Regions from separate parts of the Thiomonas sp. OC7 genome, predicted to be linked through region 2. Evidence: predicted binding sites of a transcription regulator. Region 2 holds the regulator's gene; each other region holds the start of a gene.
What was found. Region 2 encodes sigma-54, which starts transcription at its own class of promoters, with help from an activator protein. Its sites were predicted from a motif close to TGGCANGNAANCTGCTTT; they were not measured.

Region 1: the regulator sigma-54 is predicted to act here: its motif matches at 7,187-7,204, upstream of BIO17B3_RS04065 (ammonium transporter).
Region 3: the regulator sigma-54 is predicted to act here: its motif matches at 7,660-7,677, upstream of glnA (type I glutamate--ammonia ligase).

Annotation. Positions count from the first base shown of each region.
Region 1 is NZ_LR131953.1:854,753-865,393, forward strand. Features, by position in the region: gene BIO17B3_RS04040 (bifunctional YncE family protein/alkaline phosphatase family protein) at 1-127, shown strand, start outside; gene BIO17B3_RS04045 (TonB-dependent receptor) at 309-2,417, shown strand; gene BIO17B3_RS04050 (IS1634 family transposase) at 2,434-4,137, opposite strand; gene BIO17B3_RS04055 (TonB-dependent receptor) at 4,277-4,516, shown strand; gene BIO17B3_RS04060 (alkaline phosphatase) at 4,516-5,928, shown strand; gene BIO17B3_RS04065 (ammonium transporter) at 5,956-7,155, opposite strand; gene BIO17B3_RS04070 (DUF3460 family protein) at 7,395-7,592, shown strand; gene BIO17B3_RS04075 (ScpA family protein) at 7,633-8,481, shown strand; gene panB (3-methyl-2-oxobutanoate hydroxymethyltransferase) at 8,568-9,428, shown strand; gene panC (pantoate--beta-alanine ligase) at 9,450-10,295, shown strand; gene BIO17B3_RS04090 (class II aldolase/adducin family protein) at 10,326-10,641, opposite strand, start outside.
Region 2 is NZ_LR131953.1:1,424,471-1,435,111, reverse strand. Features, by position in the region: gene argS (arginine--tRNA ligase) at 20-1,774, shown strand; gene BIO17B3_RS06885 (SPOR domain-containing protein) at 1,827-2,453, shown strand; gene BIO17B3_RS06880 (thiol:disulfide interchange protein DsbA/DsbL) at 2,489-3,154, shown strand; gene lptA (lipopolysaccharide transport periplasmic protein LptA) at 3,277-3,912, shown strand; gene lptB (LPS export ABC transporter ATP-binding protein) at 3,990-4,763, shown strand; gene BIO17B3_RS06865 (RNA polymerase factor sigma-54) at 4,770-6,284, shown strand; gene BIO17B3_RS06860 (hypothetical protein) at 6,405-7,226, shown strand; gene BIO17B3_RS06855 (CHAD domain-containing protein) at 7,212-8,768, opposite strand; gene BIO17B3_RS06850 (UDP-2,3-diacylglucosamine diphosphatase) at 8,899-9,858, shown strand; gene BIO17B3_RS06845 (glycosyltransferase family 1 protein) at 9,933-10,641, shown strand, end outside.
Region 3 is NZ_LR131953.1:155,471-166,111, forward strand. Features, by position in the region: gene BIO17B3_RS00795 (metal ABC transporter permease) at 1-194, opposite strand, end outside; gene BIO17B3_RS00800 (metal ABC transporter ATP-binding protein) at 191-1,036, opposite strand; gene BIO17B3_RS00805 (metal ABC transporter solute-binding protein, Zn/Mn family) at 1,060-1,947, opposite strand; gene xth (exodeoxyribonuclease III) at 2,072-2,833, shown strand; gene ntrC (nitrogen regulation protein NR(I)) at 2,840-4,315, opposite strand; gene glnL (nitrogen regulation protein NR(II)) at 4,347-5,432, opposite strand; gene BIO17B3_RS00825 (hypothetical protein) at 5,429-6,007, opposite strand; gene glnA (type I glutamate--ammonia ligase) at 6,141-7,556, opposite strand; gene BIO17B3_RS00835 (molybdopterin-binding protein) at 7,793-8,563, opposite strand; gene BIO17B3_RS00840 (class I adenylate-forming enzyme family protein) at 8,728-10,275, shown strand; gene BIO17B3_RS00845 (acyl carrier protein) at 10,331-10,582, shown strand; gene nadE (NAD(+) synthase) at 10,586-10,641, shown strand, end outside.

The sequences.
Region 1 (10,641 bases), 570 kb from region 2:
GCGGCAGGAATGGCTGGCCAGCCGAGGCCCAGCGGCCTACGCCGCCATGCTTGCGCATGTGCAAGCCCTGGCCAAAGCCCAGCGGCGACCTGCCTCCAGCCTGATTGCCGGTCAAGACGACGACTGAAATCGATTCACCCCAAAAAGGCTTTCAAACCCATCTCACCAGGCCCCGAAAGGGGCCTTTTTCATGGCAAGAAATCCCGCGTCTGCAGAAAAACAACGTCATCGTTCTGACACATGAATTCAACAGATCTTCACATCGTGTCTCAAAAATAACGAGTTCTTTTCCCCCTTCTGCAACCACCATGAAACCCGCTGTGCATTGCCCATCACAAAACCCACTCAAGCGATCAAACCTCAAGCTCACCGTCGCCCTCGCGCTGGCTTTTGGCGCCGCAGCGCAAGCCCACGCGCAAACCAGTCTGGGCGAAGTGCAGGCGCAAGGACAGACCAGCGCCACAAAGCCGGGGGACAGCTTTTTCCTCAAAGCGCCATCGGGCACGGTAACCTCCATCCCCGAAAGCCAGCTCAACACCATCCAGCAGTTCAACCCTGAGGCCACACAGGCCCAAACCGAAATCACTGCCGGCCAGTTTCAGTCGCTCGACCCCACCGACTCGTTCACCCGCGGGCTGGAAAACATGCCCAATGTGGTCGTCAGCAGCGATGGCGACAGCATGAACGGCGACACGGTGTACATCAACGGCTTCGGACAGAATCTCATCAACTGGACACTCGACGGCATACCGCTGAACGACAACGACAGCTACGCCTTCTACACCAACGAGTTCATCCCCACGCGCCTGATCGCGGGGACGCGTTATTTTCCGGGAGCCGCTTCAGCCGCCATTCCGGGCCTGGCCGCATTTGGCGGCTCGGTCGAGACCTATTCGCTGAACCCGAGCGCCAAACCTTCCGTTTCCCTGCTCGGCGGATACGGCTCCTTCGGCAAATACAACTTCGGCACCCTGGTCAACTCCGGGCTGCTCGGCGCCAATAGCGGCGCCCCGACTTCGCTGTGGTTCTACGCGAACAAAACCCACAGCGACGGCTATTTCGACAACACGCCCAGCGACCAGAAGCAATACCTGTTCAAGAGCGTGACCCAACTCGGCACCGGCGCGCTGACCCTGTTCTACACCCAGAACAACCAGAAGTTCAATTACTACGGCGGTTGCACCAAGGCCGACTACGCCAAATATGGCGACACCTGCAACGTCTACCGCGGCGACCCGGTCGTCAATGGCAAACAAAACGGTCTCTCGCCCACCTACAACTACAACCAATATCAAAACTGGCTGACCTATGCCAAATACGAAGCCACCTTCGGCAAGGTCACCGTCTCCAACCAGCTTTATTACTACCGGGGCAACGGCTACAGCGGCGGCGCTTACACCAACAGCACCTACAACCTGCTGCAGCCCAATGGGGTGTATGGCTCGGTCAAGGCGCCAGTGGGCGGCCTGTTCATGTCGCATGGCATCAACGACACCCGGCGCTGGGGCAATATTTTCAAGCTGACCACGCCCATTACCGACAACCTGGGGCTGGAAGCTGGCATTTGGTTCAACAAGAACGACACCACGCACGACCAGCAGTTCATCAGCAGCACCACGGGCCAGTATCTGGGTTCGGTGTACGAAGAACCGGTCTCGACCAAACTCTACGAGCCCTATTTCAACTTTACCTTCAAGCCCACCGACCGCCTGACCCTGCAGGCCGGACTGAAATATCTCAAGACTGAGCGCGACTTCATCGACTATGCGGCAGTCGCCAAATCCAAGGGCGCTGCGGGGCAGTACAGCTCCAGCTTCTCGACCACCATGCCCTCTCTCGGCGTGAACTACAAGCTGGCGCAGGGCATCAACGTCTACGCCAACTACACCCGCAACAGCAATCCGCCGCAATACAACCAGTACTACACCGGCACCTACAACCCTGATCTCGCCCCGCAGAAGGCCACGACCTACGACGCTGGCGTGATCTACGACTTCGGCATGTGGAGCGGCGGCGTGGATGTATTCCGCGTCAACTTCGACGACTACATCCAGAGTTTCAGTTACACGCCGCCCGGCGCCACCCAGTCAGTCTCCATTCTGGCCAACGTGGGCAAGGCTGTGAATGAGGGCATCGCCTGGCAGAACAATTTCCAGATCGACAAAAACTGGTCGGCCTACGCCAACCTGGGGCTGCTCAACGCGCAGTTCACCTCGGCCAAGGTGCCCATGCCGTATTCGCCGCACTCCACAATGGCGCTGGGCGGCATCTACACCGTCGGCCCGTGGCGAGCCAAACTGGGCGTGCGCCACACCAGCGAGGCCTACTGGACGGACTTCAAGTCCCCCATTCCGGCGCACACCATCGCCCCGGAGTTCGACAGTTACGCTCGTAAGTCCGCGATATCGTTAGGGTGAGCGTCGAAACGTGCCCCTACAGGAGTGCGAGTTGGTCGTCGATGGCGGGTTTCGGAAGCTTGAGTCCTTGGAGGATGGCGTGGTCGGCGTCGCTGAGCGAGGACGTGCCGTCGCGGCGCTCGCCGCCGAGGTGAACCTGGTGGTACTGGATGCGCCGCAGTTGCTCCAGGGCACGTTCGGGTGACAGCTTGGAGTCGGCATCCTTGAGGCGCATGCGCATGACGCGGTACAGCACCAGGGCGATGAAGCAGATCAGCGCATGGGCACGGATGCGATCGGGCAGGCGGTGGAACACCGGGGCGATCTCGATCTCGGATTTGAGGATCTTGAAGCCGCGCTCGATGTCGGCCAGGCTCTTGTAGCGCCGCAGCACCTCGAGCGCCGACAACTCGGGCACATTGGTCACCAACAGCAGCTTGCCGTCGTTGAGCTCGGCACGGGCCAGCGCCTTGTCGTCGATAGCGTAGGTGAACAGGTCCGATTGCAGATCGACCTTGATGATCGAACCCAGGTGCGCCTCGGAGACCGAGCGGAACAACCAGGCCTTGGCACCGGAGTCGCTCAAGCGCCGGCCTCTGAAGGCGGTGCCGCCTTCTTGCGCATCGAGCTTGCCAGCGCGCCGCTGGGCCTCCTGCGTGAGCTCTTCGATATGCTGGCGGCGCGCTGCGGTTTGTTCCTGGGCGCGGCGTGGATCGTGGGCCCAGACCAGGCGCATGTCCTGCCAGCGGGTCTCGCCGAGGACCTCGCGGTTGGCCGTTGCGCAGCGCTGCGCGTGGATCGGCTCCAGAATCTCCGCGAACTCCGCATAACGCCGCCCCGGCACGGCCAGGATGAACTCCAGGGGCTGCTCGGTGCCGCCCACGCGTTGCTCGCGCAGCCACTCCAGATTGTCCAGGCTGAGCAGCCCGCGATCGGCCACCAGCACCACGCGCTTGACCGGGTACAGCGCCAGAACCTCCTGGACCACGGCGCTGAGCGTGGGTGCCTCGGCCGTGTTCCCTTCCCAGACCCGATGCGTCAGCGGCAGTCCCTCGGCCGTCTGCACCACCCCGAGCATGAACTGGCGACGAATCCCCCCGTCCTTGGACATGCCGAACTGGCGCAGGTCGCCGGCCAACTCGGTCTCGCCCTCCACGCCGATGGTGGTCATGTCGTAGAACACCACGGACAGGTCCTGGTCGATCAGCGGGCGCAGCAACCCGGCCAACGCCGCTTGCACGCGGTCCTGGTGCGCGACCAGCGCGTCCATCGCCCGCAGCAACTGCTGGTGGGTCACGGCCTTGGGCGCAAAGCGCGGCAGCGCCACCGTCTGCAGCCAGCGCAGCACCCCGAGCTTGGACGTCGGATCGCACAGGCGGTTGAGCACCATCAGGCGCACCAGCGCCTCGACGTCGATGCGGCTGCGCGTTCGACCAAAAACCCGCCGCAGTTCACCGAACCCCAGTTCGTCCCAAAGCTCAGTCAGCACCCACACATCGCCCAGGGCGCGGCTGGACTCAAACCTCACGTCGGCCACGGTCGCCACCGCCCCGGCGTCTGGGGGCGTGTCGCCCCGAAGTCGTTGCAGGCCGCGGATCACGCTCTCAAGCTGGCCGCCGGCTTGGTCGGCGCGCCCCAGGGTGGCCACCGTGCGTTTCTTCACCCGTCCGCTCTCATCCCGATAAGACTCGACGAGCTGGATGTAGCGGCGGCCGCCGGAGGTGGTGACTTTGATGAACATGCCGCCACAATATATCAAGCCATTCACAAATGGCAAGCGGCCTCACCATGTGGAAAAACGTGCCACCACAGGCACTTTGCGAAAAACAGCGCTAACCCCTTGTTCTGTCAAACCCAGGGTAGGCGTTTTCAGTCAATTTTTGGCTCAAGCTGTCGAACTCCGGATCGCCGATGCCTCGCTGCGCTACACCTGGAAGGGCGGCGACACGGTGCGCGGCTTGGGTCTGCAAAAAGTCAGCGTGGGCTTCAATGTGAACAATCTGTTCGACAAGCGCTACATCACCAAATACAGCACCGGCTTTCCGGGCAGCGCCAAAGACCCGCTCATCAAATACAACCTGCCACGCAGCTACTACCTCAGCCTGGAGGCGCAGTTCTGATGGGCGCGGCACCGAAAACCGCGTTGATCCCTCCGACCCGCCGCGCGTTCCTGCGGGGCGGTCTGGTGACTTCCGCGCTGCTGGCCACTGGGCAATGGCCCTTTCCTGCAGCCTGGGCTGAACCAGCCGCCCCCGGCGTGCTCTACGCCGGGCCGATGCAGGGCTATGTGGCTGCACGCTCTGCCCTCATCTGGGTGCAGACGCCCGGCGCAGCCGAAGTGGCGTTGGAGTATGCCCCAGAGAATCAGCCCGGCGAGAAAAAGCGCTCCGCGTCGGTTCGCACCGATGCGGCAGGGCAGTTCTGCGCTCATCTGGTCATGGACGATCTCTCTCCCGGCACGCGCTACCGTACTGTGGCCTGGGTCAATGGCAAACCGGCTGCGAATCGCACCCTCGTCGTGCGCACGCAGCCCATCTGGCAGTTTCGTTCACCGCCGCCCGATGTCACCCTCCTGACGGGTTCTTGCGCGTATCTGAACGACCCGCTGTTCGACCGGCCGGGCCAGCCTTATGGCGGCGGCTACGAAATCTATGAGCCAATGACGCAGGAAGGCGCCGATCTGATGGTGTGGCTGGGCGACAACCTCTATTACCGCGAGGTGGATTGTCAGAGCCCGCAAGGTATGGCGCTGCGCTACCGCCAACAGCGCGGCTTCGCTCCGCTGGATGCGTTTTTACGCTCAACCCCGCAAGTGGCGATCTGGGACGACCATGATTACGGCCCGAACGACAGCGATGCGAGTTTCGAGTTCAAGAACGCCTCGCTCGATCTGTTCAAAACCTACTGGGCCAACCCGACGTATGGCGTTGGCGACGTCGCCGGAGTGTTCACCAAGACCAGCATCGCCGATGCCGATATTTTTCTGCTCGATGATCGTTGGTGGCGCAGCGCAGACGCCACCAGCCCAGGTGACCGCGGCAAGGTGATGTTCGGCCCGGCGCAGATGCGCTGGCTGCGCAACGCCTTGCTGTCCTCGCGCGCCCGCTTCAAGATCGTCGCCGCCGGCGGCCAGTTTTTCAACGACGACGACGCTTACGAGGGCTGGAACCAGTTTCCCGAAGAACGCGCCGCATTTCTCGGCTGGCTGCAGCAATACCGCATCCCCGGCTTGCTGTTTCTCTCGGGAGACCGGCACATCACCGAGCTGATCCGGTATCCGCGTCCGGCCTACGGCGGCAAGCGCGACTATCCGCTGGTGGAGTTCACCTGCTCGCCGCTGAATTCCGGGCCGGCCAAAGGCGACGGCAATCCCAACCGCGTACCCGGCACGCTAGTCGCTGAGCGCAACTACGGCGTGCTCAAATTCAGCGGCGAGGGCAAGGAGCGGCGGCTGGAGCTGCAAGCCAAGAACGTCGACGGCAAGCTGCTGTGGTCGCACACCCTGGCGCTGGCCGACCTGGGCTGGAGCTAGAGCGCACATTCGCTGCCCACCGACGCCTCACCACGACGCCTCGCGCTCCGGGGTGGCGCTGATGCGGTGGATGGAGAGGTCGGCGCCGTTGAATTCCTCTTCGGCGTCGAGGCGGATGCCGAGGGTCTTTTTCAGCACGCCGTAGACCACGAAGCCGCCGATCAGGGCCACTGTGATGCCCATCAGCGTGCCGACGATCTGCGAGGCCAGCGACACCCCGCCCAGCCCGCCCAGCGCCTTCATGCCAAAAATGCCCGCGGCAATGCCGCCCCAGGTGCCACACAGGCCGTGCAGCGGCCACACCCCCAGCACGTCGTCGATCTTCCAGCGGTTTTGCGTCAGGGTGAACATCCAGACGAACAGCGCCCCGGCCACCGCGCCGACCACCAGCGCGCCCAGCGGGTGCATCACGTCTGAACCCGCGCACACCGCCACCAAACCGGCCAGCGGCCCGTTGTGCAGAAAGCCAGGGTCGTTTTTGCCCGCGGCCAGCGCCGCCAGGGTGCCGCCCACCATCGCCATGAGCGAGTTCACCGCCACCAGACCGCTGATCTGGTCGAGCTTTTGCGCGCTCATCACGTTGAAGCCGAACCAGCCCACGATCAGTATCCACGAACCCAGCGCCAGGAATGGGATGGACGAGGGCGGATGCGCCGATATCTGCCCGTTGGCGTGATAGCGGCCGCGACGCGGCCCGAGCAAGAGCACGGCGGGCAGCGCGATCCAGCCGCCCATCGCATGCACTACCACCGAGCCGGCGAAGTCGTGAAAGGGCGCGCCGAAAGTGGACTGCAACCATGCCTGAATGCCCAGATTGCCGTGCCACACAATGCCCTCGAAAAACGGGTAGATGAAGGCGACGATGGTGAAGGTGGCAATGAGCTGGGGCCAGAACTTGGCGCGCTCGGCAATGCCGCCGGAAATGATGGCGGGAATGGCCGCGGCGAAGGTCAGCAAAAAGAAAAATCGGGTCAGCTCATAGCCATGATCGCGGGTGAGCACGTCATCGCCCACGAGAAAATGATGACCGTAGGCGATGCCGTAGCCGATCAGAAAGTAGGCAATCGCCGAGACGGAAAAGTCGGTGATGATTTTGGAGAGCGCGTTGACCTGGTTTTTCTTGCGCACCGTGCCCAGCTCAAGAAAGGCGAACCCGGCGTGCATGGCGAGCACCAGAATGGCGCCGAGAAGGATGAACAACACATTTCCACTGGAGGCGTCTTGCATGGTTGGGGTTCCTGATCAGAGTGAGATAGAGAGAGCAAACTTCGTGCCCATAAATGGCGCACGGTGCCCCTGTTGGGTTCACAACCGCTCACAAACTGCGCATTTTCGGTGCATGACAGGGCTTGGTTCGCACCATATCAAGGCGTTGCGCACCGTATTCGGGCGCATTGATCAGAGCAGCCGCTTGCTTAGAATGACGAGCTCGTTGTTCCTCCTGCGGTTTCCATTCGAGAACGCCCATGCCTTTCAAAGTCAAACCTTACGTTTCTGAAGTGACGCATTTCATCCAGGATCTGAAGCACAGCGATCCGCAGCTTGAGGCCAAGCAAAAAGAAGGGCGTGCCCGGCTTTGGGACAAACCGCAAAACCCCGAGCTGACCCGGGAATTCCAGGCGGCCCGCGTGCCGCAGAAAGCCTACGTTTACGGCAGTCACTGAAGTCGCCCCGAGCGTGGCGAGCTTCGCTGCAGGCCATTCCATGACCGCCGCGCCCGGCGACGCCGCGCTGATGTCTCCGGAGGTGGACAGCACCCCGGCCACGGTCGACGGCATGGCGGTGGCGCGGCTGTACGGCGAGCCGCTGTTCGAGCTGCCGCAAGACCTCTACATCCCGCCCGATGCGCTCGAAGTCTTTCTCGAAGCCTTCGAAGGGCCGATGGATCTGCTGCTCTACCTCATCCGCAAGCAGAACTTCAACATCCTCGACATTCCGCTGGCGCAGGTCACGGCGCAGTATCTGAGCTATGTCGAGCAAATCCGCCGACACAATCTGGAGCTGGCCGCCGAGTATTTGCTGATGGCGGCCATGCTCATCGAGATCAAGTCGCGCATGTTGCTGCCGCGGCCGCCCACCGAGCCCGGCGCCGAGCCCGAAGACCCCCGTGCCGAACTCGTGCGCCGGCTCTTGGAATACGAACGCTTCAAGCTCGCCGCGCAGCAGCTCGACGCCCTGCCCGTGCTCGGACGCGACTTCTGGCGTGCGCAAGCGCTGTTCGACCGCGACGCCGCACCGCGCCTGCCCGAGGTGACGGCCGACGAACTGCAACAGGCGTGGAGCGACATTCTCAAGCGCGCCAAGCTGCATACCCACCACAAGATCACCCGCGAGCAGCTTTCTGTGCGCGACTACATGAGCCGCGTGCTGCGCCAGTTGCAAGGCAAGCGCTTCCTCGAATTTCACGAACTGTTCGACCCCGCACAGGGCGTGCCCGTCGCCGTAGTCACGCTGGTGGCGCTACTCGAACTCACCCGGGAAGCGCTGGTGGAAATCACCCAGGCCGAAGCCTTCGCCCCTCTGTATGTGCGGCTGGCTTACACCCCGAGCTGATGTCGCCAGGCTGGGAATCGAACGCTCGTTCGCAAAAACAAGCGTAGCGCGGGCATAATTCGCCGGTTTCCACCTGAGCTCAAGCCATGTCAGCAGACTCTCCCGCGCCCTACGGCGCTGCGCCCCGCAGTGATAGCGCTCCGCGCAAACCGCTCACCCTGCACCGCCTGCGCGCCATGCGTGAGGCCGACGAAAAAATCGCCATGCTCACCGCTTACGACGCGGCCAGCGCCAGCCTGCTCGACGCCGCCGGGGTCGATTGCCTGCTGGTGGGCGACTCGCTGGGCATGGTGATGCAGGGCCACGGCTCCACCCTGCCCGTCACGCTCGAACAAATGGTCTATCACACGCAGTGCGTGGCGCGCGGCAATCGCAGCGCCTGGCTCATTGCCGATCTGCCCTTCGGCAGCTACCAGGCCGGAGTCGAGCAGGCCGTGGCCAGCAGCGTGGCACTGATGCAGGCCGGTGCGCAGATGGTCAAGCTCGAAGGCGGCGGCTGGACCGCGCCCGTCATCGCCGCCCTCGTGGAACGCGGCATTCCCGTCTGCGCCCACCTCGGCCTCACGCCGCAGAGCGTGCACGCACTCGGCGGGTACCGCATTCAGGGCCGCGACGCGCAATCGGCCGACACCCTGCGCCGTCATGCGGCCGAAGTCGGCGCTGCGGGCGCGGCCATGCTGGTGCTCGAACTCGTGCCCTCCGATGTGGCAGCGCAAATCAGCGCGGCCTATCCCGGCATCACCATCGGCATCGGCGCGGGCGCGCGCACCCATGGCCAAGTGCTGGTGCTGCACGACATGCTCGACATCACCCGCGGCCCCAAACCGCGCTTCGTGCGCAACTTCATGCAGGGCGCGCCCAGCCTTCTCGACGCCGTGCGCGGCTATGTCGACGCCGTCAAGCAAGGCACGTTCCCCGACGAAGCCCTGCACGGCTATGCCGCCTGATTCTTCCTCCCGCCCTTGCCCATGCTGACCGTCCACACCGTCGCCGACCTGCGCGCCGCGCTCAAACCGCACCCCGATTGGACCCTGGTGCCCACCATGGGCAATCTCCACGCCGGGCATCTGGGGCTGATCGCCCGCGCGCGGCAGGAGAACGTTCCGGTGGTGGCGAGCATTTTCGTCAACCGCCTGCAGTTCGGGCCGAACGAAGACTTCGACCGCTACCCGCGCACCCTTCCGCACGACGCAACGCTGCTGGCCGACGCCGGCTGCGACCTGCTGTTCGCCCCTGACGAAGCCGAGATGTACCCGCAGCCGCAGACCTTCCGCGTGCTGCCCGATCCGGCCATCGCCGGCATTCTCGACGGCGCCGCTCGCCCTGGTCATTTCGAAGGCGTGGCCACCGTGGTGATGAAGCTGTTCCAGATGGTGCAGCCGCGCCATGCCGTGTTCGGCAAGAAGGACTATCAGCAGTTGCTCCTCATCCGTCGCATGGTCGAGCAGTTCGCCCTGCCCATCACCATCATCGGCCTCGACACGGTGCGCGCCGACGACGGACTGGCACTGTCTTCGCGCAACGGCTACCTCACGCCCGAAGAACGCGTGCAGGCGCCGCAACTCCAGGCCGCCCTGCGCGCCCTGGCCGAAGACGCCCGCAGCGCGACCGACCCCGAGCAGATTCACCTGCTCGAACAACAGGCCATGACCCGCCTCGACCATCTCGGCTGGACGCCCGACTACCTGACCCTGCGCCGCCGCGCCGACCTGCAGCCGCCTACCGCGCAAGACCTGCACCGCGGAACGCCCTGCGTCGCGCTGGCCGCCGCCCGCCTGGGCCGCACCCGGCTGATCGACAACCTGGAGTGCTGAACGCCCCCCGGCAACCTTGAGACGGCGCCCTCAAGCCCGGTATCCGGGATCGGTGCGTTCGAGCTTGCGCAGCAGCGCAGGCCAGACAAAGGCGCCCCCCATGCCACCGGTCTGCACTCGCATGGCCTCTGCCACGCCGCTGAGAATGCGCGGATGCACCTGGCGCAGCCCTTCCGCCCCCTGCTGACCCGCCAGCGCGGCGATCTGGATCTGACAGGCGCTCTCCAGCACATACATGCCCAGAAAGGCATCGGCGATGCTCGCGCCCACGGTCAGCAGGCCGTGATTGCGCAGAATGAGGAAGTTGGCGTCCCCGAGATCATCCTGCAGACGCGGTTTTTCGTCG
Region 2 (10,641 bases):
TCTTCACAACATTCCCATAATGATCGAATTCACCGCGCGGTTGACCACGGCGCTGCAACAAGCGGCAACGGCCTTGCAGCCCGAGTTTTCAGGCTCTATCGAACTCAGCCGTCCGCGCAGCGACGATCATGGCGAATTGGCCAGCAATCTGGCGATGCAACTGGCCAAACCGCTCAAACGCAACCCGCGCGATGTCGCTCAGCAAATCATCGATGCGCTGCGCACAAATGCTGACTTGGCCGAGGGCATCGCCCGCACTGAAATCGCCGGGCCCGGATTCATCAACTTTCACCTTCATCCTGCGGTGCTGCAGCAGGTGATTGTGGAAGTCGAACAGGGTGCGGCGGTGTTCGGGCATTCACGCGCGGGGCACGAGCAGCCCATGCTGGTGGAGTTTGTTTCGGCCAATCCGACCGGGCCGTTGCATGTGGGGCATGGTCGCCAGGGGGCGTTGGGCGATGCCATTGCCGCTGTCTTGACCACTCAAGGCTGGGCGGTGCAGCGCGAGTTTTATTACAACGACGCCGGGGTGCAGATCCAGACGCTCGCGCTGTCGGTTCAGGCCAGGGCGCGTGGGTACAAGCCGGGCGATGCGCAATGGCCCGAGTCGGCCTACAACGGCGACTACATCGCCGACATTGCGCGGGACTTTCTGGCGTGTGAATCGGTACCAGACGACCAGGGTCAGCCCATCGTGGCCAATGGTCAAGCCGACGATCTGGACAATATCCGCCGTTTTGCCGTGGCCTATCTGCGCCGCGAGCAGGATCTCGATCTCAAGACTTTCGGCATTCGGTTCGACAACTATTACCTCGAATCCAGCCTCTACACCGATGGCCGGGTGGAAGACGCGGTGCAGCGCTTGCAGGCCTCGGGCCACACCTACGAGCAGGACGGCGCGCTGTGGCTGCGCACGACGCAATACGGTGACGACAAGGACCGTGTGATGCGCAAGTCCGACGGCACCTACACCTATTTCGTTCCCGATGTGGCCTACCACCTGGCCAAATGGCAGCGTGGGTTTCATCGCGCGGTGAACATTCAGGGCTCGGATCATCACGGCACCATCGCACGGGTGCGCGCCGGACTGCAGGCGCTCGACCTCGGCATACCCACCGGCTATCCCGACTATGTGCTGCACAAAATGGTCACGGTGATGCGGGGCGGGCAGGAGGTGAAAATCTCCAAGCGCGCAGGCAGCTATGTGACCGTGCGCGACCTGATCGAATGGTCGGGCGGCGTGCGCGACGACATGAGCGACGAGCAGCGCCAGGCGGCTTTGCAGCGAGGGCGAGACGCCGTGCGCTTTTTTCTGGTCTCGCGCAAAGCCGATACCGAATTCGTATTCGATGTCGATCTGGCCCTGGCGCAAAGCGACGAAAACCCGGTTTACTACGTGCAATATGCCCACGCCCGGGTGAACTCGGTGTTCGAGCAATGGGCCGCCCGCGCCCCGCAAGAGGCCGCGCAGCCCGCGCTCATCGAGCAAGCCGACTTGTCACTGCTGATCGCCCCGCGCGAACGAGCGCTGCTACTCACGCTTGCGCGCTATCCGCAAGTCCTGGCCGCAGCGGCACAGGAACTGGCGCCGCATCAGGTGGCCTTCTATCTGCGCGATCTGGCTGCCGATTTCCACGCTTTCTACAACGCCGAACGCGTGCTGGTCGACGAACTTCCCCTGCGGCATGCGCGCCTGCGGCTGCTGCGCGCCGTGCGTCAGGTGATGCACAATGCACTGGCCGTGCTCGGCGTGAGCGCGCCGCAGCGCATGTAAGCGTCACGGCGCGTCCGCAGGGCTCCATCGACAACGCACACTCCTGTCTTCCATGTCTAAACGCACCACACTTCGCGGCCAGTTCGGCGGCACCGTGATCGGCCTGATCGTCGGCCTGGTCATCGGCCTGGGTATCGCACTCGGCGTTGCCCTCTACATCACCAAGGCGCCGCTGCCCTTCATGAATCGATTCCAGGAGCGTCCCGCCAGTGCGGCTTCCGGGGCCAGCAACTGGAATCCCAATCAGGGCTTGAGCGGCGCAACCGCAGCGCCGCCTGCGGGCAGCGGTTCCATGCCCGTGACGGTGGCGAGCAAGCCGCTGTCTCCTCAGGCGCTGGCCAAACTGGGGCAGCCCGCTGCGGGGGCCTCACAGGCGGCACTCGCGCCGACGACGGGAGGCGCGACAACCCCGGCCGCCCCAACCAAACCGGCCGCCCAAGGCCCCGTGCAGTATGTGCTGCAGGTCGGGGCGTACAGCACGCGCGAAGACGCCGAGCGTCAGCGCGCCAAGGTGGCTCTGATCGGTCAGGAAGCGCATGTGGATGAGCGCGTTGTCAACGGGCGCACCCTCTATCGCGTTCGAGTGGGGCCATTCACCTCGGCGCAGCAAGCCGAGCAGACGCAGAAACTTCTGGGCGATAACGGGGTTCAAACCGCCCTGATGCGCACCGGTTCATAAAACCCTATTCAGATCTTCAAACCAAAGGACGACTCATGTTTCAACGCTGGCTTACCGTGGTGTTCATGGTGTTTTCAATGGGCTTTCTTGCTGCGGGCGCGCAGGCGCAGACGCCCGCTAAGAGCAGCCCCTTCAACGAGGGTTTTGCCTACAACCGCCTGGCTGTGCCGCAGCCGGTAAGCCCGTCGGACAAAATCGTGGTGTACGAGTTTTTCTGGTACGACTGCCCGCACTGCGCCGACTTCGACCCCCTGCTCGAAGCCTGGCAGAAAAAACTGCCCGCCGGAGTGGTGCTCGAGCGCGTGCCCGTCGCTTTTTCTCCCCAGTTCGTGCCGCAACAGCACCTCTACTACGCACTGAAGGCGCTGGGCAAGCTCGACGATGCGATGCAGGCCAAGATTTTCAACGCCATCCACAAACAGCACATTCCTCTGGGCACGGCCGATCAGATGGCCAACTGGCTGGCACAGCAGGGCATTCCCAAAAAAGCGTTCCTGGATGCCTACAACTCGTTCGGCGTGAATGCGCAAGTCCGGCAGGCCACGCAAATGGTGACGGACTATCAGATCAGCGGGGTGCCGACCATGGCGGTTCAGGGCACTTACACCACTTCTGCGGCGCTGCCTGAAGCCAACAACAACAAGAAGGTGCTCGAGGTCGTGGACTACCTGATCAAGAAGGTGCAGGCGGAGAAGAAGTAAGCGCGTCGCCCTGTCACATCTCAACACTGCCCGCAGACCGCGGGCAGTGTTTTTTGAGCCCCGCAAAATTGCTGCGAAATCGCCTGAACTGGCCCTAGAATGGCCCGACTAAAGCAAAACCCATGCCGATGAAACGAGTGGCCCGAATCCTGTTGTTGACCCTGCTGTGTGCGCCGAGCTTGGCGCTGCCCGTGCTTGCGGCGCAGACCGACCGGAACCACCCGATTCACATCGAGGCCGACGCCATGCGCTACGACGACGTGCACCAGACCAGTGTGTTCACCGGCAACGTGGTTGTCACCAAGGGTTCTCTGGTGCTGCGCGCCGCCACGGTCGATGTGCGCCAGGCGCCGGACGGCTATCAGTACGCGACGGCGATCGCCGCGCCGGGCCAGTTGGCTACCTTCCAGCAACAACTCGATACCGCGCCCGGCCAGCCCACGCAAACCATGGACGGCGCCGCGCAGCGCATCGAATACGACGGCAAGACCGATGTAGTGACGCTGCGTGGCCAGGCCATGCTCAGCCGACTGATCGACGGCAAGCTGGCCGACCGCAGCCAGGGCAATGTGATTGCCTACAACCAGATCACCGATGTGTTCACCGTCGAAGGCGGTGCGCAGGGCGCCACGGCCACCAATCCTGGAGGGCGGGTGCGGGTGATGTTGACGCCGCAGCCCGCCGCCCCGTCCGCGCCGACGGCGCCCAAATCGCCTCCCGCGCTCAAAGTCGCCCCGAAGCTGGGGACGCAACCTTGAGCGTCCAGCCGCATTCCGCTGGGCAGACCGTGGTGCGGGGTGGCCTGGAGCCCGTCGCCCCGGCGGAAGCCGCGCGCGTGCCTTCAACTCCGTCGTCCCGCGCGGCCACCGGCCCCGAGCTCGACGTTCAGCATTTGCAGAAACGCTATGCCGGTCGGCAGGTGGTGCGCGACGTCAGCTTCAGCGTGCGCTGCGGCGAGGTGGTCGGCCTGCTGGGGCCGAACGGCGCGGGCAAGACCACGTCGTTCTACATGATCGTCGGCCTGGTGCGACCCGATGCGGGGAGCATCCACATCGACGGCCAGGACGTGAGCGATTCTCCGATGCATCGCCGTGCGCGCATGGGGCTGTCGTATCTGCCGCAGGAAGCGTCGATCTTCCGCCGCATGACGGTGGCCGAGAACGTGAGGGCGGTGCTGGAGTTGCAGCGCGACGCGCAAGGGCGCCGCCTGGGCAAGGCCGAAATCCGCGAACGCGAAGATCATCTGCTGCGCGAACTGCACGTCGAACATCTGCGCGACAGCCCCGCCCCCGCGCTTTCGGGCGGCGAGCGGCGGCGGGTGGAAATCGCCCGCGCGCTGGCCACGCAACCGCGCTTCATCCTGCTCGACGAGCCGTTTGCCGGCATCGATCCGATTGCGGTCATCGAGATTCAGCGCATCGTGCAGTTCCTGAAAGAGCAGGGCATCGGCGTGCTGATCACCGACCACAATGTGCGTGAAACGCTAGGCATCTGCGACCGGGCCTGCATCATCAGCGAAGGGCAGGTGCTGGCGCAGGGCGATCCGCAATCCATCATCGACAACCCCGCGGTACGCAAGGTGTACCTCGGCGAAAACTTCCGCATGTAAGCCGCGATGAAGCCGTCGCTGAACCTGCGCCTGTCCCAGCATCTCGCACTCACGCCGCAGTTGCAGCAGTCCATCCGGCTGCTGCAACTCTCCACCCTCGAACTCACGCAGGAAATCGAGGGCCTGCTCGAATCTAATCCCTTCCTCGAACCTGAAGATGAGCAGGAGGCGCCCGCTGCCGCGCCGACATCCGAGTCGCCACCGCCTTTGGCGCTCGACCCGTCTCAGACATCGGTCGAAGGGCATGACGCAGCCGCCGAGCCCGCCGCTGAGTTGCAACTCGACACGCAGGACTGGACGGCCAGCAGCGGCGAAACCGATCACGGTGCGGATACCGATGCCGATGCCGACTCCTGGGTCAGCTCAGGCCAGTCCGCCAGCGGGGGTGACGACGACGAATTCAGCGCGCTCGACATCGCCTCCGAACACATCGATCTGCGCGACCACCTGCGCGGTCAGTTTGCCGGGCTTGCGCTGAGCCCCACCGACCGCGCGGCTGCAGAAGCCATCATCGACTCGCTCGACGACGACGGCTACCTGCCTGACACCCCGCTGGAACTGGCGCAGGCCCTCGCCCCCGCGGCAGACGCCGAGCAGCTCGAAGACCTGGCCGATGCGCTGACCACGGCCATGCGCCTGATTCAGAGCTTCGACCCGGCCGGTGTTGCCGCCCACGATTTGCCCGACTGTCTTTGCCTGCAGCTTCAGCGTCAGGCGTCTTGTCCCGTGCGCGAACTTGCCCTGCAGATTTGCCGCGGCGGTCATCTCGATCTGCTGGCCAAGCGCGACTGGCGCAAGCTCGAACGCCAGCTCGAAGCCGATGAAGCCGCGCTGCGCATGGCGCAGCAACGCATCGCCCAACTCGACCCCCATCCAGGCAGCGCCTTCCGCCGCGATGCCGCGCAGGCCGTGACCCCCGATGTCATCGCCCGCAAGACCCCGCAAGGCTGGATGGCGCAGCTCAACCCCGAGGTCATGCCCCGGCTACGCGTGAACCAGATCTATGCCGACGCCATGCGCCGCGCACGCGACAGCGGCGGCGCCATGCAGGGACAGCTTCAGGAGGCGCGCTGGTTCGTGAAAAACGTGCAGCAGCGTTTCGAGACCATTCAGCGCGTGTCGCAGACCATCGTCGAGCGCCAGCAGCGTTTTTTCGACTTCGGCCCCGTGGCCATGCGGCCCATGGTGCTGCGCGAAATTGCCGACGAGCTCGGCCTGCACGAATCGACCATCTCGCGCGTGACCACGCAGAAATTCATGCTCACGCCCTTCGGCACTGTCGAGCTGAAGTATTTTTTCGGCTCTGGCCTGAGCACCGAGGCCGGGGGTAACACCTCATCCACCGCGGTACGCGAACTCATCCGCCGCCTGGTGGCTGAAGAAGACAGCGCCAAACCCCTGTCGGACAGCGAACTCGCCGAACGCCTCACGCAGCAAGGCGTGCAGGTGGCGCGGCGCACCGTGGCCAAATACCGCGAAGCGCTGCGCATCGCCCCGGCGAATCTGCGCAAGAGCGGCTAAGGGCCCGCAGCCGCAAGCGGAGCCAGTCGCTCACCTTGCGCTAAGTCGTCCTCTCCAGAATGCCGGGGTCGCGCCGCACGCGACGCCACAACAACGCAAACGGTATTCAGGGAGTTCATCATGCAAAACGCAGTAAAAGCCGCGCAGCCCGGTTGGGCGCTGGCGGTCAAGGTTCCGGTCGTCATCACGCTTTACTTCTGGCTGATCAAAATCATGGCCACCACGGTGGGCGAAACCGCCGCAGACTATCTGGCGGTGGATCTGCATCTGGGCCTGGTCGCCACCAGCGCGGTGATGACCCTCTTGTTCATCGGTGTGCTGGCGGCGCAGATGCGCGCCAGCCGTTACGTTCCCTGGCTTTACTGGTTGACGGTGACGCTCATCAGCGTGGTGGGCACCTTGCTGACCGACAATCTGACCGATCAGTTGGGCGTGCCGCTGCCGGTGAGCACCGCCTTGTTTGCGGTGGCCTTGCTGGCGACGTTTGCGATCTGGTGGGGCAGCGAGCGTGACCTGTCCATCCACAGCATTGCCACGCCAAAACGAGAAGGGTTTTACTGGGCGACGATTCTGTTCACCTTTGCGCTGGGTACTGCCGGAGGCGATCTGGCCGCCGAGCGGCTGCAACTCGGCTATGCCTTGTCGGCCTTGCTGTTTGGCGGCGCCATTGCGCTGACGGCAGCGGCCTACTACCTCTTCAAGGCCAGTGCCGTGACCACGTTCTGGATCGCTTACATCCTCACCCGCCCGCTGGGTGCGACCTTGGGCGACTGGTTGTCCAAACCCGGTTCCGAAGGAGGGCTCGGTCTGGGAACCATGGGCACCAGTGCCCTGTTCCTGGTTGCGATTCTGGCCCTGGTGATTTACCTCACTGCGACACGGCGGGACCAGTTGCAGAGAAGTTCAAGCCCAGGTTCAACCGCAAGTTCAACGCTCTCCTGACTTCCCGCGGGCGGCTTGGAGCGCGCGCTGCAAGCCGGTGCGGGCCTGCTTGAAGGCATCGCGCATGGCCTGTTCGCTGAACGCGTTGGGCTGTGACGGCGGAGTGGTTGGGTCGCTGATCATCCAACGCGCCAGCCGGTAGGTGTCGAGCGCTTTGCCTAGGTCGGTTTGCAGGGCGCTGGTGAGTTTGAGCCAGGCTTTGCCTTCGTCGCCCAGCGACTGGCCGATCCAGGGGGCCAGCCATTCCAGCGCATAACGCAACTGCTTGGCGCGCAGGCGCAGGGCGTGCAGCGCGCTCCAGGGGGCGTCGATCGGTGTCGCGGCGAGGCTGTCCCAGATGGCCAGCAGTTCGGCCCAGCGCTGCGGGTGCAAATGCAGGTCGTCGCGGTGGAAGCGCAGAAGTCGCCGGGCCAGTTGTTCGGTGGACGTCTCGGCGGCAATGATCTGGCCGCCGCTCCAGCACTCGGACCAGCGCGTCTGCGCCAGCAGCACGCGGCCGAAGCGGGCGCTGCGCAGATAGGTCAGCAGGGCTTGAAGACGCGCCTCGCGGCGCTGGGCGAGACCGTCGCGCACGGTGGCTGGTGTGCTGTCGGGCGCGCTGGCCTGTTCAATGCAGACGTCGACATCGCGCACCGCGCCTAGCAGTTGTCCGGCCCAGCGCCATTCGTCGCGCAGCCAGCGGCAGGCCGCGCGTTGCGACTTCGGTCCCGTGGTCTGAAGCAGCCGCAGCAGCACCCGCAGTCGGCGCAACTGCAGCCGCATCTGGTGCACGGTTTCGGGCAGGGCCTTGTCGTGCAACAGATCGGCGCCCACGGCGATGACGGCGGCTGCCTGCTGCAGCACGTCGGCCACGGCCTGCCCGCCCTGTTCATGCGGAGGCAGTTCGCGAGCGAGCGCGGGCAGTTGCAGCGTGGCGGCGCCTGCGGCAATCGCTGCGAGCTGAACTTTGCTGATGGGCGAGATCCACAGCGGCAGGTCTTGCGCCAGCGTCCACGCGAGTTCGAAAGCGTGGAGCCAATGGCCGCTGATGAACTCGATCTCCAGTTCGCTGATCAAGAGGCTGGGCGAGAGTGGGGTGATGCCGCCCAGCGCCTGGCCGTGATCGAGGCAGACCTCGAGTTGCGAGCCTTCCCAATCGACCCACCATAGGGTGCGCTGCACCCGGGTGCCGAGCACCGCCTGCAACTGGCTGGCGAGCGCATCGAGGTCGCCCAGGCGGGCCAGCGGCGTCTCGCTCAGGCGTTGCAGCGACGCGGCGTCGGGCGTGTCGGCGTCGATGTCGAACTCCCATTCGCCGCGCGCGAGTTGCAGGCCCTGCGCGGGGCTGCTCTTGAGGGTGAGAATGCGCCGCCCGTCCCCCGGGTGCCGTACCCGCAAGGCCAGGCCCGCCTCGCGCAGGGCGTGCGCCGGGGTATCGAAGTACCAGGTTTGCAGCGCCTGAACCCGGGGCGGCTGCGCCATCGATTGCAAGACCGGATGGCGGCGCACGGCGTCATGCAGGGCGGGATCGAGTCGGAATTTGAGTTCGCGTTCCTGGCTCATGGCGAGGGGGGTTCGAGGGAATGAAGTTGTCATTTGACCCGCTCGCTAGATGTGAAACAAGTCGCAGCGTCAATTGGGTAGCGATATTTTTTCCGTGACGTTCACCAGATTGACACATTGAAGCTATGCAATGCGCGACATGGTGATCCAAACCCTGTCCCGAATGATGCGCAGCAGTGCCGTGATTCCGCAAGACGGCGCCACGGCGGAAACCCTGCGCGCGGCAGCTCACATCGACGCCCCGCAAGCCGGCGGTGAGGGCGAGCCGGAGTTGAAATGGCGCACCCTGTGGCTGTCCGACATACATCTCGGCACGCGCGATTGCAAGGCGCCGCAGCTGCTCGAATTTCTGCGGCATTGCAGCGCCGACACCATTTATCTGGTGGGCGACATCATCGACGGCTGGCAGCTCAAGAAAAAGGGCATCTACTGGCCGCAGGCGCACAACGACGTGGTGCAAAAGCTGTTGCGCAAGGCGCGCAAGGGCACGCGGGTGGTGTTCGTGCCGGGCAACCATGACGAGTTCGCGCGGCCCTACGACGGGCTGCATTTCGGCGGCATCGAGGTCATCAATCAGGTGCGGCATGTCACCGCCGATGGCCGCACCCTGCTTATCGTGCACGGTGATCTGTTCGACAGCGTGGTGCTCTACGCCAAGTGGCTGGCGCATCTGGGCGACGCCGCCTACATGTTCACCCTCAAGCTCAATCGCTGGCTCAACCATGCGCGGCTCAAGCTCGGTCTGCCGTACTGGTCGCTATCGCAGTATCTCAAGCACAAGGTCAAGGCGGCGGTGAACACCATCTCCAGTTTCGAGACCTTGCTCAGCGACGAAGCGCGACGCCAGCAGTGCGACGGCGTGGTCTGCGGGCATATTCACCGCGCCGAGCTGCGCAGCGAAGACCGGCAGATCTACGCCAACTGCGGCGACTGGGTGGAGAGCCTGACCGCGCTGGCTGAAGACTTCGACGGCCGCCTCAAGCTGCTGCACTGGAACGCCGGGCTGCAGGTGCTGGCGGAGCTGGCGCCGCAGACTGCAACGCATCCCGCCCCTTTACATCCCGCACCCACACAACCCGTCCACGCATGATCGCCTCCGCAGTCGCTCCTCAAGTGGCCGCCGCGGCCGAAAAGCCCTGGCCCCCCGCCGCCGGCACGCCGCCGCTGCGCATTCTCATCGTCACCGACGCCTGGGAGCCGCAGGTCAACGGCGTGGTGCGCACTCTCAAGACCACCATCGGGCAGCTGCGCGACATGGGGCAAGTGGTCGAGGTGGTGGAGCCGGGCAGTTTTCGCACCATTCCCTGTCCGACCTATCCCGAAATCCGCCTCAGCCTGCGGCCGCGTTCGCGCATCATGCAGCGGGTGACCGAGTTCATGCCCGACGTGGTGCATGTGGCTACCGAAGGGCCACTGGGGCAGGCCGCGCGGCGCATCGCGCAGCGTCTGGACATTCCGCTGACCACGGCGTACCACACCCGCTTTCCCGAATACGTCCAGGCCCGCTTTCGTGTGCCGCTGGGGTGGACTTATGCCTATCTGCGGCGATTTCACAACGCCGGCCGCGCGGTGCTGGTGCCCACGCAAGTGGTGCAGCGCGATTTGCAGGAGCATGGTTTTCGCAATGTGCGGCTTTGGTCGCGCGGGGTGGATCACCGCATGTTCTACCCGCGCGAAGGTGAACGGCTCGACGGCAAGCCGCCCATCTTTCTGTACGTCGGCCGGGTGGCGGTGGAAAAGAACATCGACGCCTTCCTGCAGCTCGACCTGCCGGGCACCAAGTGGGTGGTGGGCGAAGGGCCGGAGCTTGAACGCATCCGCAAGCAGTATCCCGGCGTGCGCTTTCTCGGCGTGCTCACGCAGGACGAGCTCG
Region 3 (10,641 bases), 1.3 Mb from region 2:
AGGCCGAGATAAGGGCTCAGGCCCAGCAGAATGGCCCCCGCCGCGCCGGTGAAGCCGACATGCGACAGCGCATGCGCGGCAAACGCCTGCCGCCGCAGTGTGATGAAATAGCCCACGGCGGCGCTCAACACCGCAATCGCGCTGCCCGCCAGCAATGCATGCCGCATGAAGCCATATTCCAGACCGAGGATCATGCGCCCTCTCCTTCGCCGGCATGACCGTGATCGTGACCGCAATGTGCGGCCTCTTCGGGCATGAAGCCACCGGCGGGATGAATGAACAGATAGCCGCCTTCGCGCGCCACGGCCATCGGCAGACCATACAGCGCCGACAGCGCCGGTGCGTTGACCACCTCATCCACCGTGCCCAGCCGCCCCCGGCCGCCCGCGAGGTAGAGCACCTGATCCATATGCGGCAGCAGCGGATTGATATCGTGCGCGGTCATCAACACCGTCATGCCCTGCTCGGTACACAACCGGCGCGCCGTTTGCAAAATGAGCTGCTGCGCCTGCGGGTCGAGATTGGAGAGCGGTTCATCCAGCAGCAACATGCGCACCGGGTTGACCAGCGCCTGGGCGATGCGCGCCCGCTGGCGCTGCCCGCCGGAGAGTGCGTCCATGCCGCGTTCGGCAAGCGACCCCATTTCCATCGCCTTCAGCGCCGCATCGACGGCCTGCGCACGCGGCTGCGCACCTCCGAGCCCCAGCCCCCAGCGTTCGCCCTGCCAGGCCGTGGCGACGAAGCTGCGCACCCGCAGAAAACTGTCGGCGCCAACCGGGTCGCGCTGTGAGACATAGCCGACGTGAGCCCGCGCGGACACACCTTCCTGCCCCAGCAAACGCAAGCGCCCCGACTCCAGCGGCTGCAAACCCAGCATGGCGCGCAGCAAGGTGGTTTTGCCCGCACCGTTGGCGCCGAACACGCCGACAAACTGCCCAGGGCGGATATGCAGATCCAGTCCTTCGAGCACGGTGCGCCCCCCGAGTGCGCAGCGCAGGCCCTGTGCTTGCACCGCCCACTCGGTCGGAAGGTTCATCGCGGAAGGTTCCGCCGACATGGTCAATGCGATTTGCCCAGCGCACGCTCGATCGCGGCGAGGGTTTGCAGTTGCCACTGCACATAGCTGGTCTTGGGCGGCACGAATTCATCCACCCCCACCACGGGCACCCCGGAATCCAGCGCGACCCTGCGCAGGCGATCCGTCAGCGGATCGGTCACCTGGCGGTTGTAGAACAGCAGCGCCACTTTGTGCTGGCGCAGATGGTCTTCGTAGCGCGCCACTCCGGCGGGAGAGGGCTCGGTGTCGTTCATCACGTCGAATTGAAATTTCTCGCCCAGACTGGTCCAGCCCAGTTGCCGCAGCAGATAACCGACCACCGGCTCGGTGGCCGTGACTTTGAGCTGCGGATATTGCTTTTTCAGCGCGGCCTGCGCCTCGTTCAGCCGACTCAGCTGCGCCTTGAAACCCTGCAGATTCGCGGCAAAGACTTGGCGATGCGCCGGATCGGCTCGCTGCAGCAGTTGCGTGAGTTTTTCCGCCACCTTAAGCGCCATCAGCGGATCGTAGAACACATGGGGATTGCGATCGGCCATGATCAGCGCAGGGTCGAGTTCGGCGGCCACGATCACCTGCCGCTGCGGGGCGGGATTGGCCGCCAGCATTTTGCTCATCCACTCGTCGTAGCCGATGCCGTTGAGAATGGCGATCTGCGCCTTCGCCACCTTGCGCGCTACGGCCGGCGTCGCCTCGAAGCTGTGCGGATCGACGTTCGGATTGCTGATGATGCTGTCCACCTTCACCGCATCGCCGCCGATGGCCTGCGCAATGACGCCATAGGTACTTTCTGCCGCCACGATGGAAATCGGCGCCGCCTGCGCCCCGCTGGCGAACAGCAGCGAGAGCGGCGACAAAAGAGCGAGGTAAAGCAGGAAGGATCGGGCTTTCATGGGAAATCTCTGAGGACAAAACAGGAGTTACTTTATAACATCTCAAATAAAGCGAATGTATCCAGATGCAAGTTTTCCGCTGGTGCGTCGCAGGCAGAATAGGACGTTTGAAAAAGCGACGACCATGAAAATTGCCACCTGGAATGTGAACTCCCTCTCCGTGCGCCTGCCGCAGGTGCTCGACTGGCTGCAGGCCCAGTCGCCCGACGTGCTGGCGCTGCAGGAAACCAAGCTGACCGATGATCGGTTTCCGCATGCCGAGCTGCTGAACGCGGGTTATCACAGCGTGTGCCTCGGTCAGCCGACCTACAACGGCGTGGCCCTGCTCAGTCGCCGCGAAGCGGCGGAGGTGCAGCGCGGCATTCCCGGCTTCGAGGATGCGCAGGCGCGCGTGATCGCCGCGACGTTTGGCGATCTGCGGGTGATCGGCGCCTATTTTCCCAATGGGCAAGCGCCGGATAGCGACAAGTTCGCCTACAAAATGCGCTGGCTCGATGCGCTGCAGGCATGGGTCGCTACAGAACTACAGCGCCATGCCAAAGTGGCGCTGATGGGCGACTTCAACATTGCCCCGGAAGATCGTGATGTGTTCGATCCGGTCGCCTGGGCCGGGCAGATTCACTGCACGCCCGAAGAGCGCGGGCATTTCAAGGCGCTGCTCGGGCTCGGACTGATCGACGCCTTCCGCGCCTTTGACCAGCCGCCCAAGAGCTGGAGCTGGTGGGATTACCGCAATCTGGCCTTCCGCAAAAATCAGGGCCTGCGCATCGACCACATTCTGGTGAGCGAGGGCTTGCGCGGTTCGCTGCAGAGCTGCGTCATCGACAAGGCACCGCGCAAGAACGAGCGCCCCAGCGATCACGCGCCGGTGATTGCCGTCGTGTGACCCAGCTCATTCTTCCATCCCCAGTTCCTGAATTTTTCGGGTGATCGTGTTGCGACCGATGCCGAGTTTTTGCGCCGCTTCGATGCGCCGACCGTGGGTTTGCGCCAGCGCGGCGGCGATCACCGCGCGTTCGAATCGCTGGGTCAGATGGTGCATGACATCAGGCTCGCCCCTGCGGATCAAGCCCTGGGCCACCTGTTCGACGCGGTGCTCCCAGTCCTCGTTCGACGGCTGAATCGGCGTTGAATCGGGGTTTGAAGCCGCAATAAAAGGGATATCGGCCGACGCTGCTGCCGCCACAGCAGGCATCGGCGCTTGCTCAGAGCGAACTTCCGTTTTTACATCGTCTGGCAGGTCTTTGACCTGAATGGTCTGCGCCGGCGCCATGACGGTCAGCCACTGACACAGGTTCTCCAACTGCCGCACATTGCCGGGAAAGGGGAACTGCTGCAGCACGCGCAGGGCCTCGGCGGAGATGCGCTTGGCCTCGACGCCGAGCTCCTGCGCGCTGCGCTGCAGGAAATGTTTAGTGAGCGGAGCAATGTCTTCGCTGCGCTCGCGCAGGGCTGGAAGGCGCAGGCGAATGACGTTGAGGCGGTGAAACAGATCCTCGCGGAACTGGCCTTGGGCCACACGTTGTTCGAGGTTCTGGTGCGTGGCGGCAATGACCCGCACATGCGACTTGATCGCGCTGTGCCCGCCCACTCGGTAATAGTGTCCATCGGATAGCACGCGCAGCAGGCGGGTCTGCAGTTCAAGCGGCATGTCGCCGATTTCGTCGAGGAATAACGTGCCGCCTTCTGCCTGCTCGAAGCGGCCGCGCCGCAGGGTCTGCGCGCCGGTGAAGGCGCCGCGCTCGTGGCCGAACAGCTCGCTTTCCAGCAGATCCTTCGGAATAGCCGCGGTGTTGATGGCGACAAACGGCCCGCCCGAGCGCGGGCTGTGCTTGTGCAGAGCGCGGGCGACGAGCTCCTTGCCCGAACCTGACTCTCCCGTGATCAGCACGGTCACCTGCGAATGCGCCAGGCGGCCGATGGCGCGGAACACATCCTGCATGGCCGGGGCCTGACCGAGCAGCTCGGGAGCTTCGTTGTGCGCTTCATCGGCCTGCTCTTCGCGCAGGCTTTCATCGACGGCCCGCTGAATCAGTTCGACCGCTTTGTCCACATCGAAGGGCTTGCTCAGATAGTCGAACGCGCCGCCCTGCAGCGAGGCCACCGCGCTATCGAGATCGGAGTAGGCCGTCATGATGATGACGGGCAGGCCTGGATGCGATTGGCGGATTTGTTGCAGCAAGTCGATACCGTTGCCGCCGGGCATGCGGATGTCGCTGATAAGTACTTGCGGGCAGCCTTCGGCAAAGGCGCTGAGCACGTCGCGCGGATTGGAAAAACTGCGCACTTCCATGCCCGACTTCTGCAGCGCCTTTTCCAGCACGAAGCGGATCGAGGCGTCGTCGTCAACCACCCAGATCGGTTTCATCGCGCGCTCCCTTGCGACGAAAACCCTGCCTTCAAGGCAGAGGAAGGGTGATGCGGAATTCTGTGTGGCCGGGCTGGCTGTCGCATTCGATGGTTCCCTGATGTTGCTGGACGAAGGTCTGGGCCAGGGTGAGCCCCAGTCCACTCCCTCCTTCTCGGCCCGAGATCAGCGGAAAAAAGATGCGATCTTTCAGTTCCGCTGGCACCCCGGGGCCGTTGTCCACGATATGCAAGACCAGTGCCAGCTTGTAGCGCTGACGGGCCACCGTCATCTGCCGCGCCACCCGGGTACGGAACACGATGTGCGCATCGCCCTGCACGATACGCTGTTGCAAGGCCTGCGCCGCGTTGTGGGCGATGTTGAGCACCGCCTGGATGAGCTGTTCCTTGTCGCCGCGGAATTCGGGCAGGCTGGCGTCGTAGTCCTGCTCGATGGTCAGCCCTTGCGGAAACTCGGCCTGCAGCAGGGTGCGCACATGCTCACACACTTCGTGGATGTTCACATCGCCCACCACATGCGGCTTGCGATGCGGCGCCAGCAGGCGGTCCACCAGGGTTTGCAGCCGGTCGGCCTCGGCGATGATGACCTGGGTGTACTCCTGCAATTCCGCAGACGGCAGCTCGGCGTGCAGCAACTGCGCTGCACCGCGTAGGCCGCCCAGCGGGTTTTTGATCTCGTGCGCCAGATTGCGAATCAGCTCCTTGTTGGCCTGCGCCTGGTTGTGCCACTGCTCCTCGCGCTCCAGCCGAGACTGCTGGCTGATCTCCACCACCTCGGCGAGCAGCAGGCCCTGAGGATGATCGGTGCGCGCCACGATCAGCTGCACTTGCACCGCCTCGCGCAAGTCGCGCAGCCGCATCATGCAGTCGAAGCGCTTGCTGCTGAATTCGTTGCTGCGCACCTGGAGCAAAGACTCCTGCCAGAGGGCGGGGCAGTCCATCCAGTGGCTCAGGTTTTGCCCGTTCAAAAGACGGCGAGAGACGCCCAGCCCATTTTCCAGCGCCGGATTGGCGTATTCAATCGCGCCTTCGGCATCCACCAGGGCGGCCATCGAGGCCAGCCACTCCAGGCCGGGATACTCGGTCGCGCCCGGCTGGCCGACCGCTGCGACGTTCATTGCGGATACTTTTGCAACTCGCGTTGCAAGGCGGCAATATTGGCCTGCGTCATGGCGATCTGGTCTTTCATCTGCGCCACGCGCTGGGCGTATTCGCCGCCCTTGACCCCGCCGCCCACCAGCCGTTCGCTGGGCAGGTAATCGGGCTGGCCGTTGTTGTAGGCCTTGAGTTGCTGCTCGAGCCGCGCCTGCTGTTGCTGCAATTCCTGCTCCAGAATGCGCCGCGCCTCGAGATCGCGCTCTTTTTGCGTGGAGGGCGCAACCCGCGCGGCCTGGTTGCCGCTCGGCTCTGCATTTTGCGCGCTGGGTTTGCTGCCCGATCCGATGACCTTGGGCGTCATGCCCGGACTGGAGAGGATGCTCACATTGGCGTTGTCGATCAGCTTGCAGTTCTTCGCCTTCACCTCGGAAAGATCGTTGGTGTAGGAGTTGTCCGGGCAGCGGTAAACGCGCTGCGGGTCGGTCTGCGCCACAGCGGCAGAGGCGCCCGCCAGGGACGCGAACAAAGCAAACGCGGCGTAACGAACGCTTGATCGGGAAGTCAATCGGGAGGTCAATTGGGCAAACAAGGTCATGATGGCGCGCATTCAAAAAATCAGCGGTCAGTGTAAGTCTGGCAACGCGCGTGCCGCACACCCGGCCGACAGGACGTGGCGGAATTGCGAAAAAAAAAGCGGCCCGAAGGCCGCATTTGAAAACCCTCCCACCTTACAGCGAGTAGTACATATCGAACTCGACCGGGTGCGTGGTCATGCGGAAGCGGGTGACTTCTTCCATCTTCAGCTCGATGTAGGCGCTGATGAAGTCGTCGCTGAACACGCCGCCCTTGGTCAGGAAGGCGCGATCCTTGTCCAGATAGTCCAGTGCCTGGTCGAGGCTGGAGCACACGGTCGGGATCTTGGCCTCTTCTTCCGGCGGCAGGTCGTATAGGTTCTTGCTCGCGGCTTCGCCTGGGTGGATCTTGTTTTCCACGCCGTCCAGGCCGGCCATCATCATGGCGGAGAAGGCCAGATAAGGGTTGGCGGTCGGATCGGGGAAACGCACTTCGATGCGGCGGGCTTTGTCGCTCTGCACGAACGGCACGCGGATCGAAGCCGAACGGTTGCGCGCCGAGTAAGCCAGCATCACCGGGGCCTCGAAGCCGGGCACCAGACGCTTGTAGGAATTGGTGCCAGGGTTGGTGATGGCGTTGAGCGCGCGGGCATGTTTGATGATGCCGCCGATGTAATACAGCGCAAAGTCGCTCAGACCGGCGTAGCCATTGCCCGCGAACAGGTTCTTGCCGTCTTTCCAGATGGACTGGTGCACATGCATGCCCGAGCCGTTGTCGCCGACGATGGGCTTGGGCATGAAGGTCGCGGTCTTGCCGTAGGCGTGGGCGACGTTTTGGATCACATATTTCATGATCTGCGTCCAGTCGGCACGCTGCACCAGGGTGGAGAATTTGGTGCCGATTTCGCACTGGCCGGCGTTGGCCACTTCGTGGTGATGCACTTCGACCGGCACGCCCATTTGTTCGAGCAGCAGGCACATTTCCGAGCGGATGTCCTGCAGACTGTCCACCGGGGGCACCGGGAAATAGCCGCCCTTTACCGACGGGCGGTGGCCCATATTGCCGCCTTCCATCTTGTCGCCGGTGGCCCAGGCGGCTTCGTTGGAGTCGATCTTGACGAAGCAGCCCGACATGTCCACATTCCAGCGGACCTGGTCGAAAATGAAAAACTCGGGTTCCGGACCGAAATAGGCGGTATCGCCGATGCCCGATGCTTTCAGATAAGCCTCGGCCTTTTTGGCGATGGAGCGCGGATCGCGGTCGTAGGGTTTGCCGTCACCGGGTTCGAGCACATCGCAGCTCAGCAGCAGCGTGGTTTCTTCGTAGAACGGGTCGATATTGGCGGTGTTCGGGTCGGGCATGAGCAGCATGTCCGAGGCTTCGATGCCCTTCCAGCCAGCGATGGACGAGCCGTCGAAGGCGTGACCATCGGAGAACTTGCCTTCATCGAAATGCGAGACAGGCACCGTGACGTGCTGCTCTTTGCCGCGGGTGTCGGTGAAACGGAAATCCACGAATTTGACATCGTGCTCTTTCACCAGGCCCATCACGTCGGCGACTGTTTTGCTCATGAAAATCTCCTGTCAGGTTGAAATGCGTTGGGGGTGGTCATCGGCCGTGCTGAAGACGCCACTTGACATCGTTTGCTGCAATGCTCCGCGCAGTGCAGGGAATCTAGCAGAAAGCGTGCCCAGATCGTTTGAAACCCAGCTCCTCCCACCAGGAGAAGAGACGGGGTTTGCAGACGGCGAAAAACGCACCAAAAACGTGCCGAAAACTCTCATGCACTTTTTCGGTGCGATTCAGCTCATTTTGGTGCATCTTCCCAACTGCCTTCCGGGAGGTGGGCTCGCAAATAGTCGAAAGCCTCACTTACGGCCGCCGAGTCGCCTTTCACGCCGAGTTCAATGTGCCGTCCCCAAACCGGGTGATCCACGCTGGGGAGGCTGAAAACCTTGACGCCCGCAAACCGCTGCTCGATGTCTTCCATCAAGGGCGTGAGGTCGGACTCCATTGCGTGGCGCACAATCACGGCCCGTTCAACCTGATGACCCTGGCCGTGCAGATGCGCCAGCGGACCATCCAGCGCCCATTCGAGCATCGGCCACGCCATGACCGGAAAGCCCGGGACGAAGTAGTGCTGCCGGATGGAAAAGCCCGGAATGCGGTTGTAAGGGTTGGGAATGATGGCGCTGCCCTGCGGAAACATGCCCATGTTCAAGCGCTGCTGGTTGGCGGGGCTGTCCACATCGCCCAGCCCGGCTTCGATGACCCGCTGCTGAATCAGCGCCTTGGCCTCGGGGTGTAACTCCAGCGGCAGGCCCAGCGCGGCTGCGGCGCTCTGCCGGGTGTGATCGTCTGGCGTGGCACCGATGCCGCCACAGCTCAGCGCCACATCGCCGCGCCGGAAACTGGCGGCAAATGCCTCGGTCAGCCGGGCGGGATCGTCGCCCAGATAGCTCACCCAATCCAGCCGCATCTCTCGCGCCTTGAGCAGAGCCAGGATCTGAGGGAAATGTTTGTCCTGCCGCTTTCCCGACAGGATTTCGTCGCCGATGATGTAAAGCCCCAGTCCCATGCTTGTGCTCTGAATTGAAAATCCAAGCATAGCGGGGCGCCGTCGCTTTCGCGCCACCAAGCCCCCCAAAAAAATCACACTCTGGGGCTTTCCGTGCGATTGCGGGGTGACGCTTCAGCACACTCCGCCCTTATGCTGAGTTACCTCGTTTTTAATGGACGCTCATGCTGCTTCACCACACTTTCGAGACCACCGCCGCCGAGTTTTCCGAACATCGCGCCATCGTGCGCGAAGGCGTGACGACCCGCTATGGCGAATTGGCCGACCAGGTGGAGGGCATCGCCGCGGCACTGCGAGCTCATGGGGTGCAGCGCGGTGAGCGGGTGGCGCTGTTTCTCGACAACTGCGTGGAAATGATCGCGGCCATGTACGCCGTGCTCAAGATCGGTGCGGTGTTCATGCCGGTCAACACCCTCACCAAGGCTGACAAGCTGGCTTATATCCTCAACGATTCCGAAGCCTGCGCTCTGTTCAGCCAGCAGGAACTGGCCGAAACCAGCCGTGCGGCCCTGGCGCTGAACCCCAGCGTGCGTCATTGCTACATGCTCACGGCCTACGCGCAGGGCAAGCCGGACGTCGGCACACCCGATCCACGCGAATGCGCCTTTCCTGCCGCCCTGCCCGGCGCGGCCTGCTCGCCTACGCAACCCGATCTGATCGACCAGGATCTGGCCGCCATCATTTACACCTCGGGATCCACCGGCGATGCCAAAGGGGTGATGCTCACGCATCTCAACATGCTCACCGCGCTGCGCTCGGTGCGCGGCTACCTCGGGCTGCGGCAGGACGACGTCATCGTCTGCGCCCTGCCTCTGGCCTTCGACTATGGGCTGTATCAGGTTCTCATGGCCTTCAGCCTGGGCGCCACCGTGCTGCTGGAGCGCTCGTTCACCTTTCCGGTCAAGGTGCTGGCCAATATGGCGCAGGAGCGGGTGACGGTATTCCCCGGCGTGCCCACCATGTTCACCCTGCTGACCAACCTCAAGGCGCTGCATGAGTTCGACCTCTCGGCGCTGCGGTTGATCACCAACACCGCGGCGGCCTTGCCGCAGACCCAGATCGCGCAGATTCGCGCGCTGTTCCCGCAGGCCACGCTGTTTTCCATGTACGGGCTGACCGAGTGCAAGCGGGTGACCTACCTGCCGCCGGAACAGCTCGATGTGCGCCCCGGCAGCGTCGGGCGCGGCATGCCCAATGAAGAAGTCTGGCTGGCGGACGACGAAGGCCGTCGCCTGCCCAACGGCAACACCGGCGAGCTGGTCATCCGCGGCAGCCATGTGATGCGTGGCTACTGGCGCAAGCCCGAGCAAACCGCGCAGCGTCTGCGTCCGGGGCCGATTCCCGGCGAAATGGTGCTGTATTCGGGCGACCTGTTCCGCACCGACGAAGAAGGCTGGCTGTATTTCGTGGCAAGGCGAGACGACATCATCAAAAGCCGGGGCGAAAAAGTCAGCCCGCGTGAAGTCGAAAACGTGCTGCATTCGCTGGATGGCGTGTTTGAGGCCGCCGTCATCGGCGTGGACGACGCCCTGCTCGGCCAGGCGGTCAAAGCCTTTGTGGTCTGCAAGCCGGGCTACACGCTCACCGAGCGCGAAGTGATCAAGCACTGCCTGGCGCACATCGAAAACTTCATGGCGCCGAAATACGTTGAATTTGTCGATGCACTGCCGCGCACCGACACGGGAAAAATCAAAAAAACCGGCTTGCGCTGAGCCCGCCCCTTCTGCTGTCCTTCCTCATCTTTGCTCTTACCGAGGCTTCATTCCCATGTCTGACATTCAGAAAAAAATTCGCGACTACATCGACAGCAACTTTTTGCTCGGCGCGCGCGACACCAGCTATAGCGACACCGACTCGCTGCTCGATCTGCACATTCTCGACTCCACCGGCGTGCTCGAACTCATCCTCTTCCTCGAAGAGAACTGGGGCATTCAGGTGGCCGACATCGAAATGGTGCCCGACAACCTCGACAGCGTGGCCGCCATCGCCGCCTATGTGCAACGCAAGCAGGCGGCCTGAAAAATGGCCCGCCCTGCGCTGACCTCCGATGTGCTCGCCATCGACTGCGAGGCTGAAAC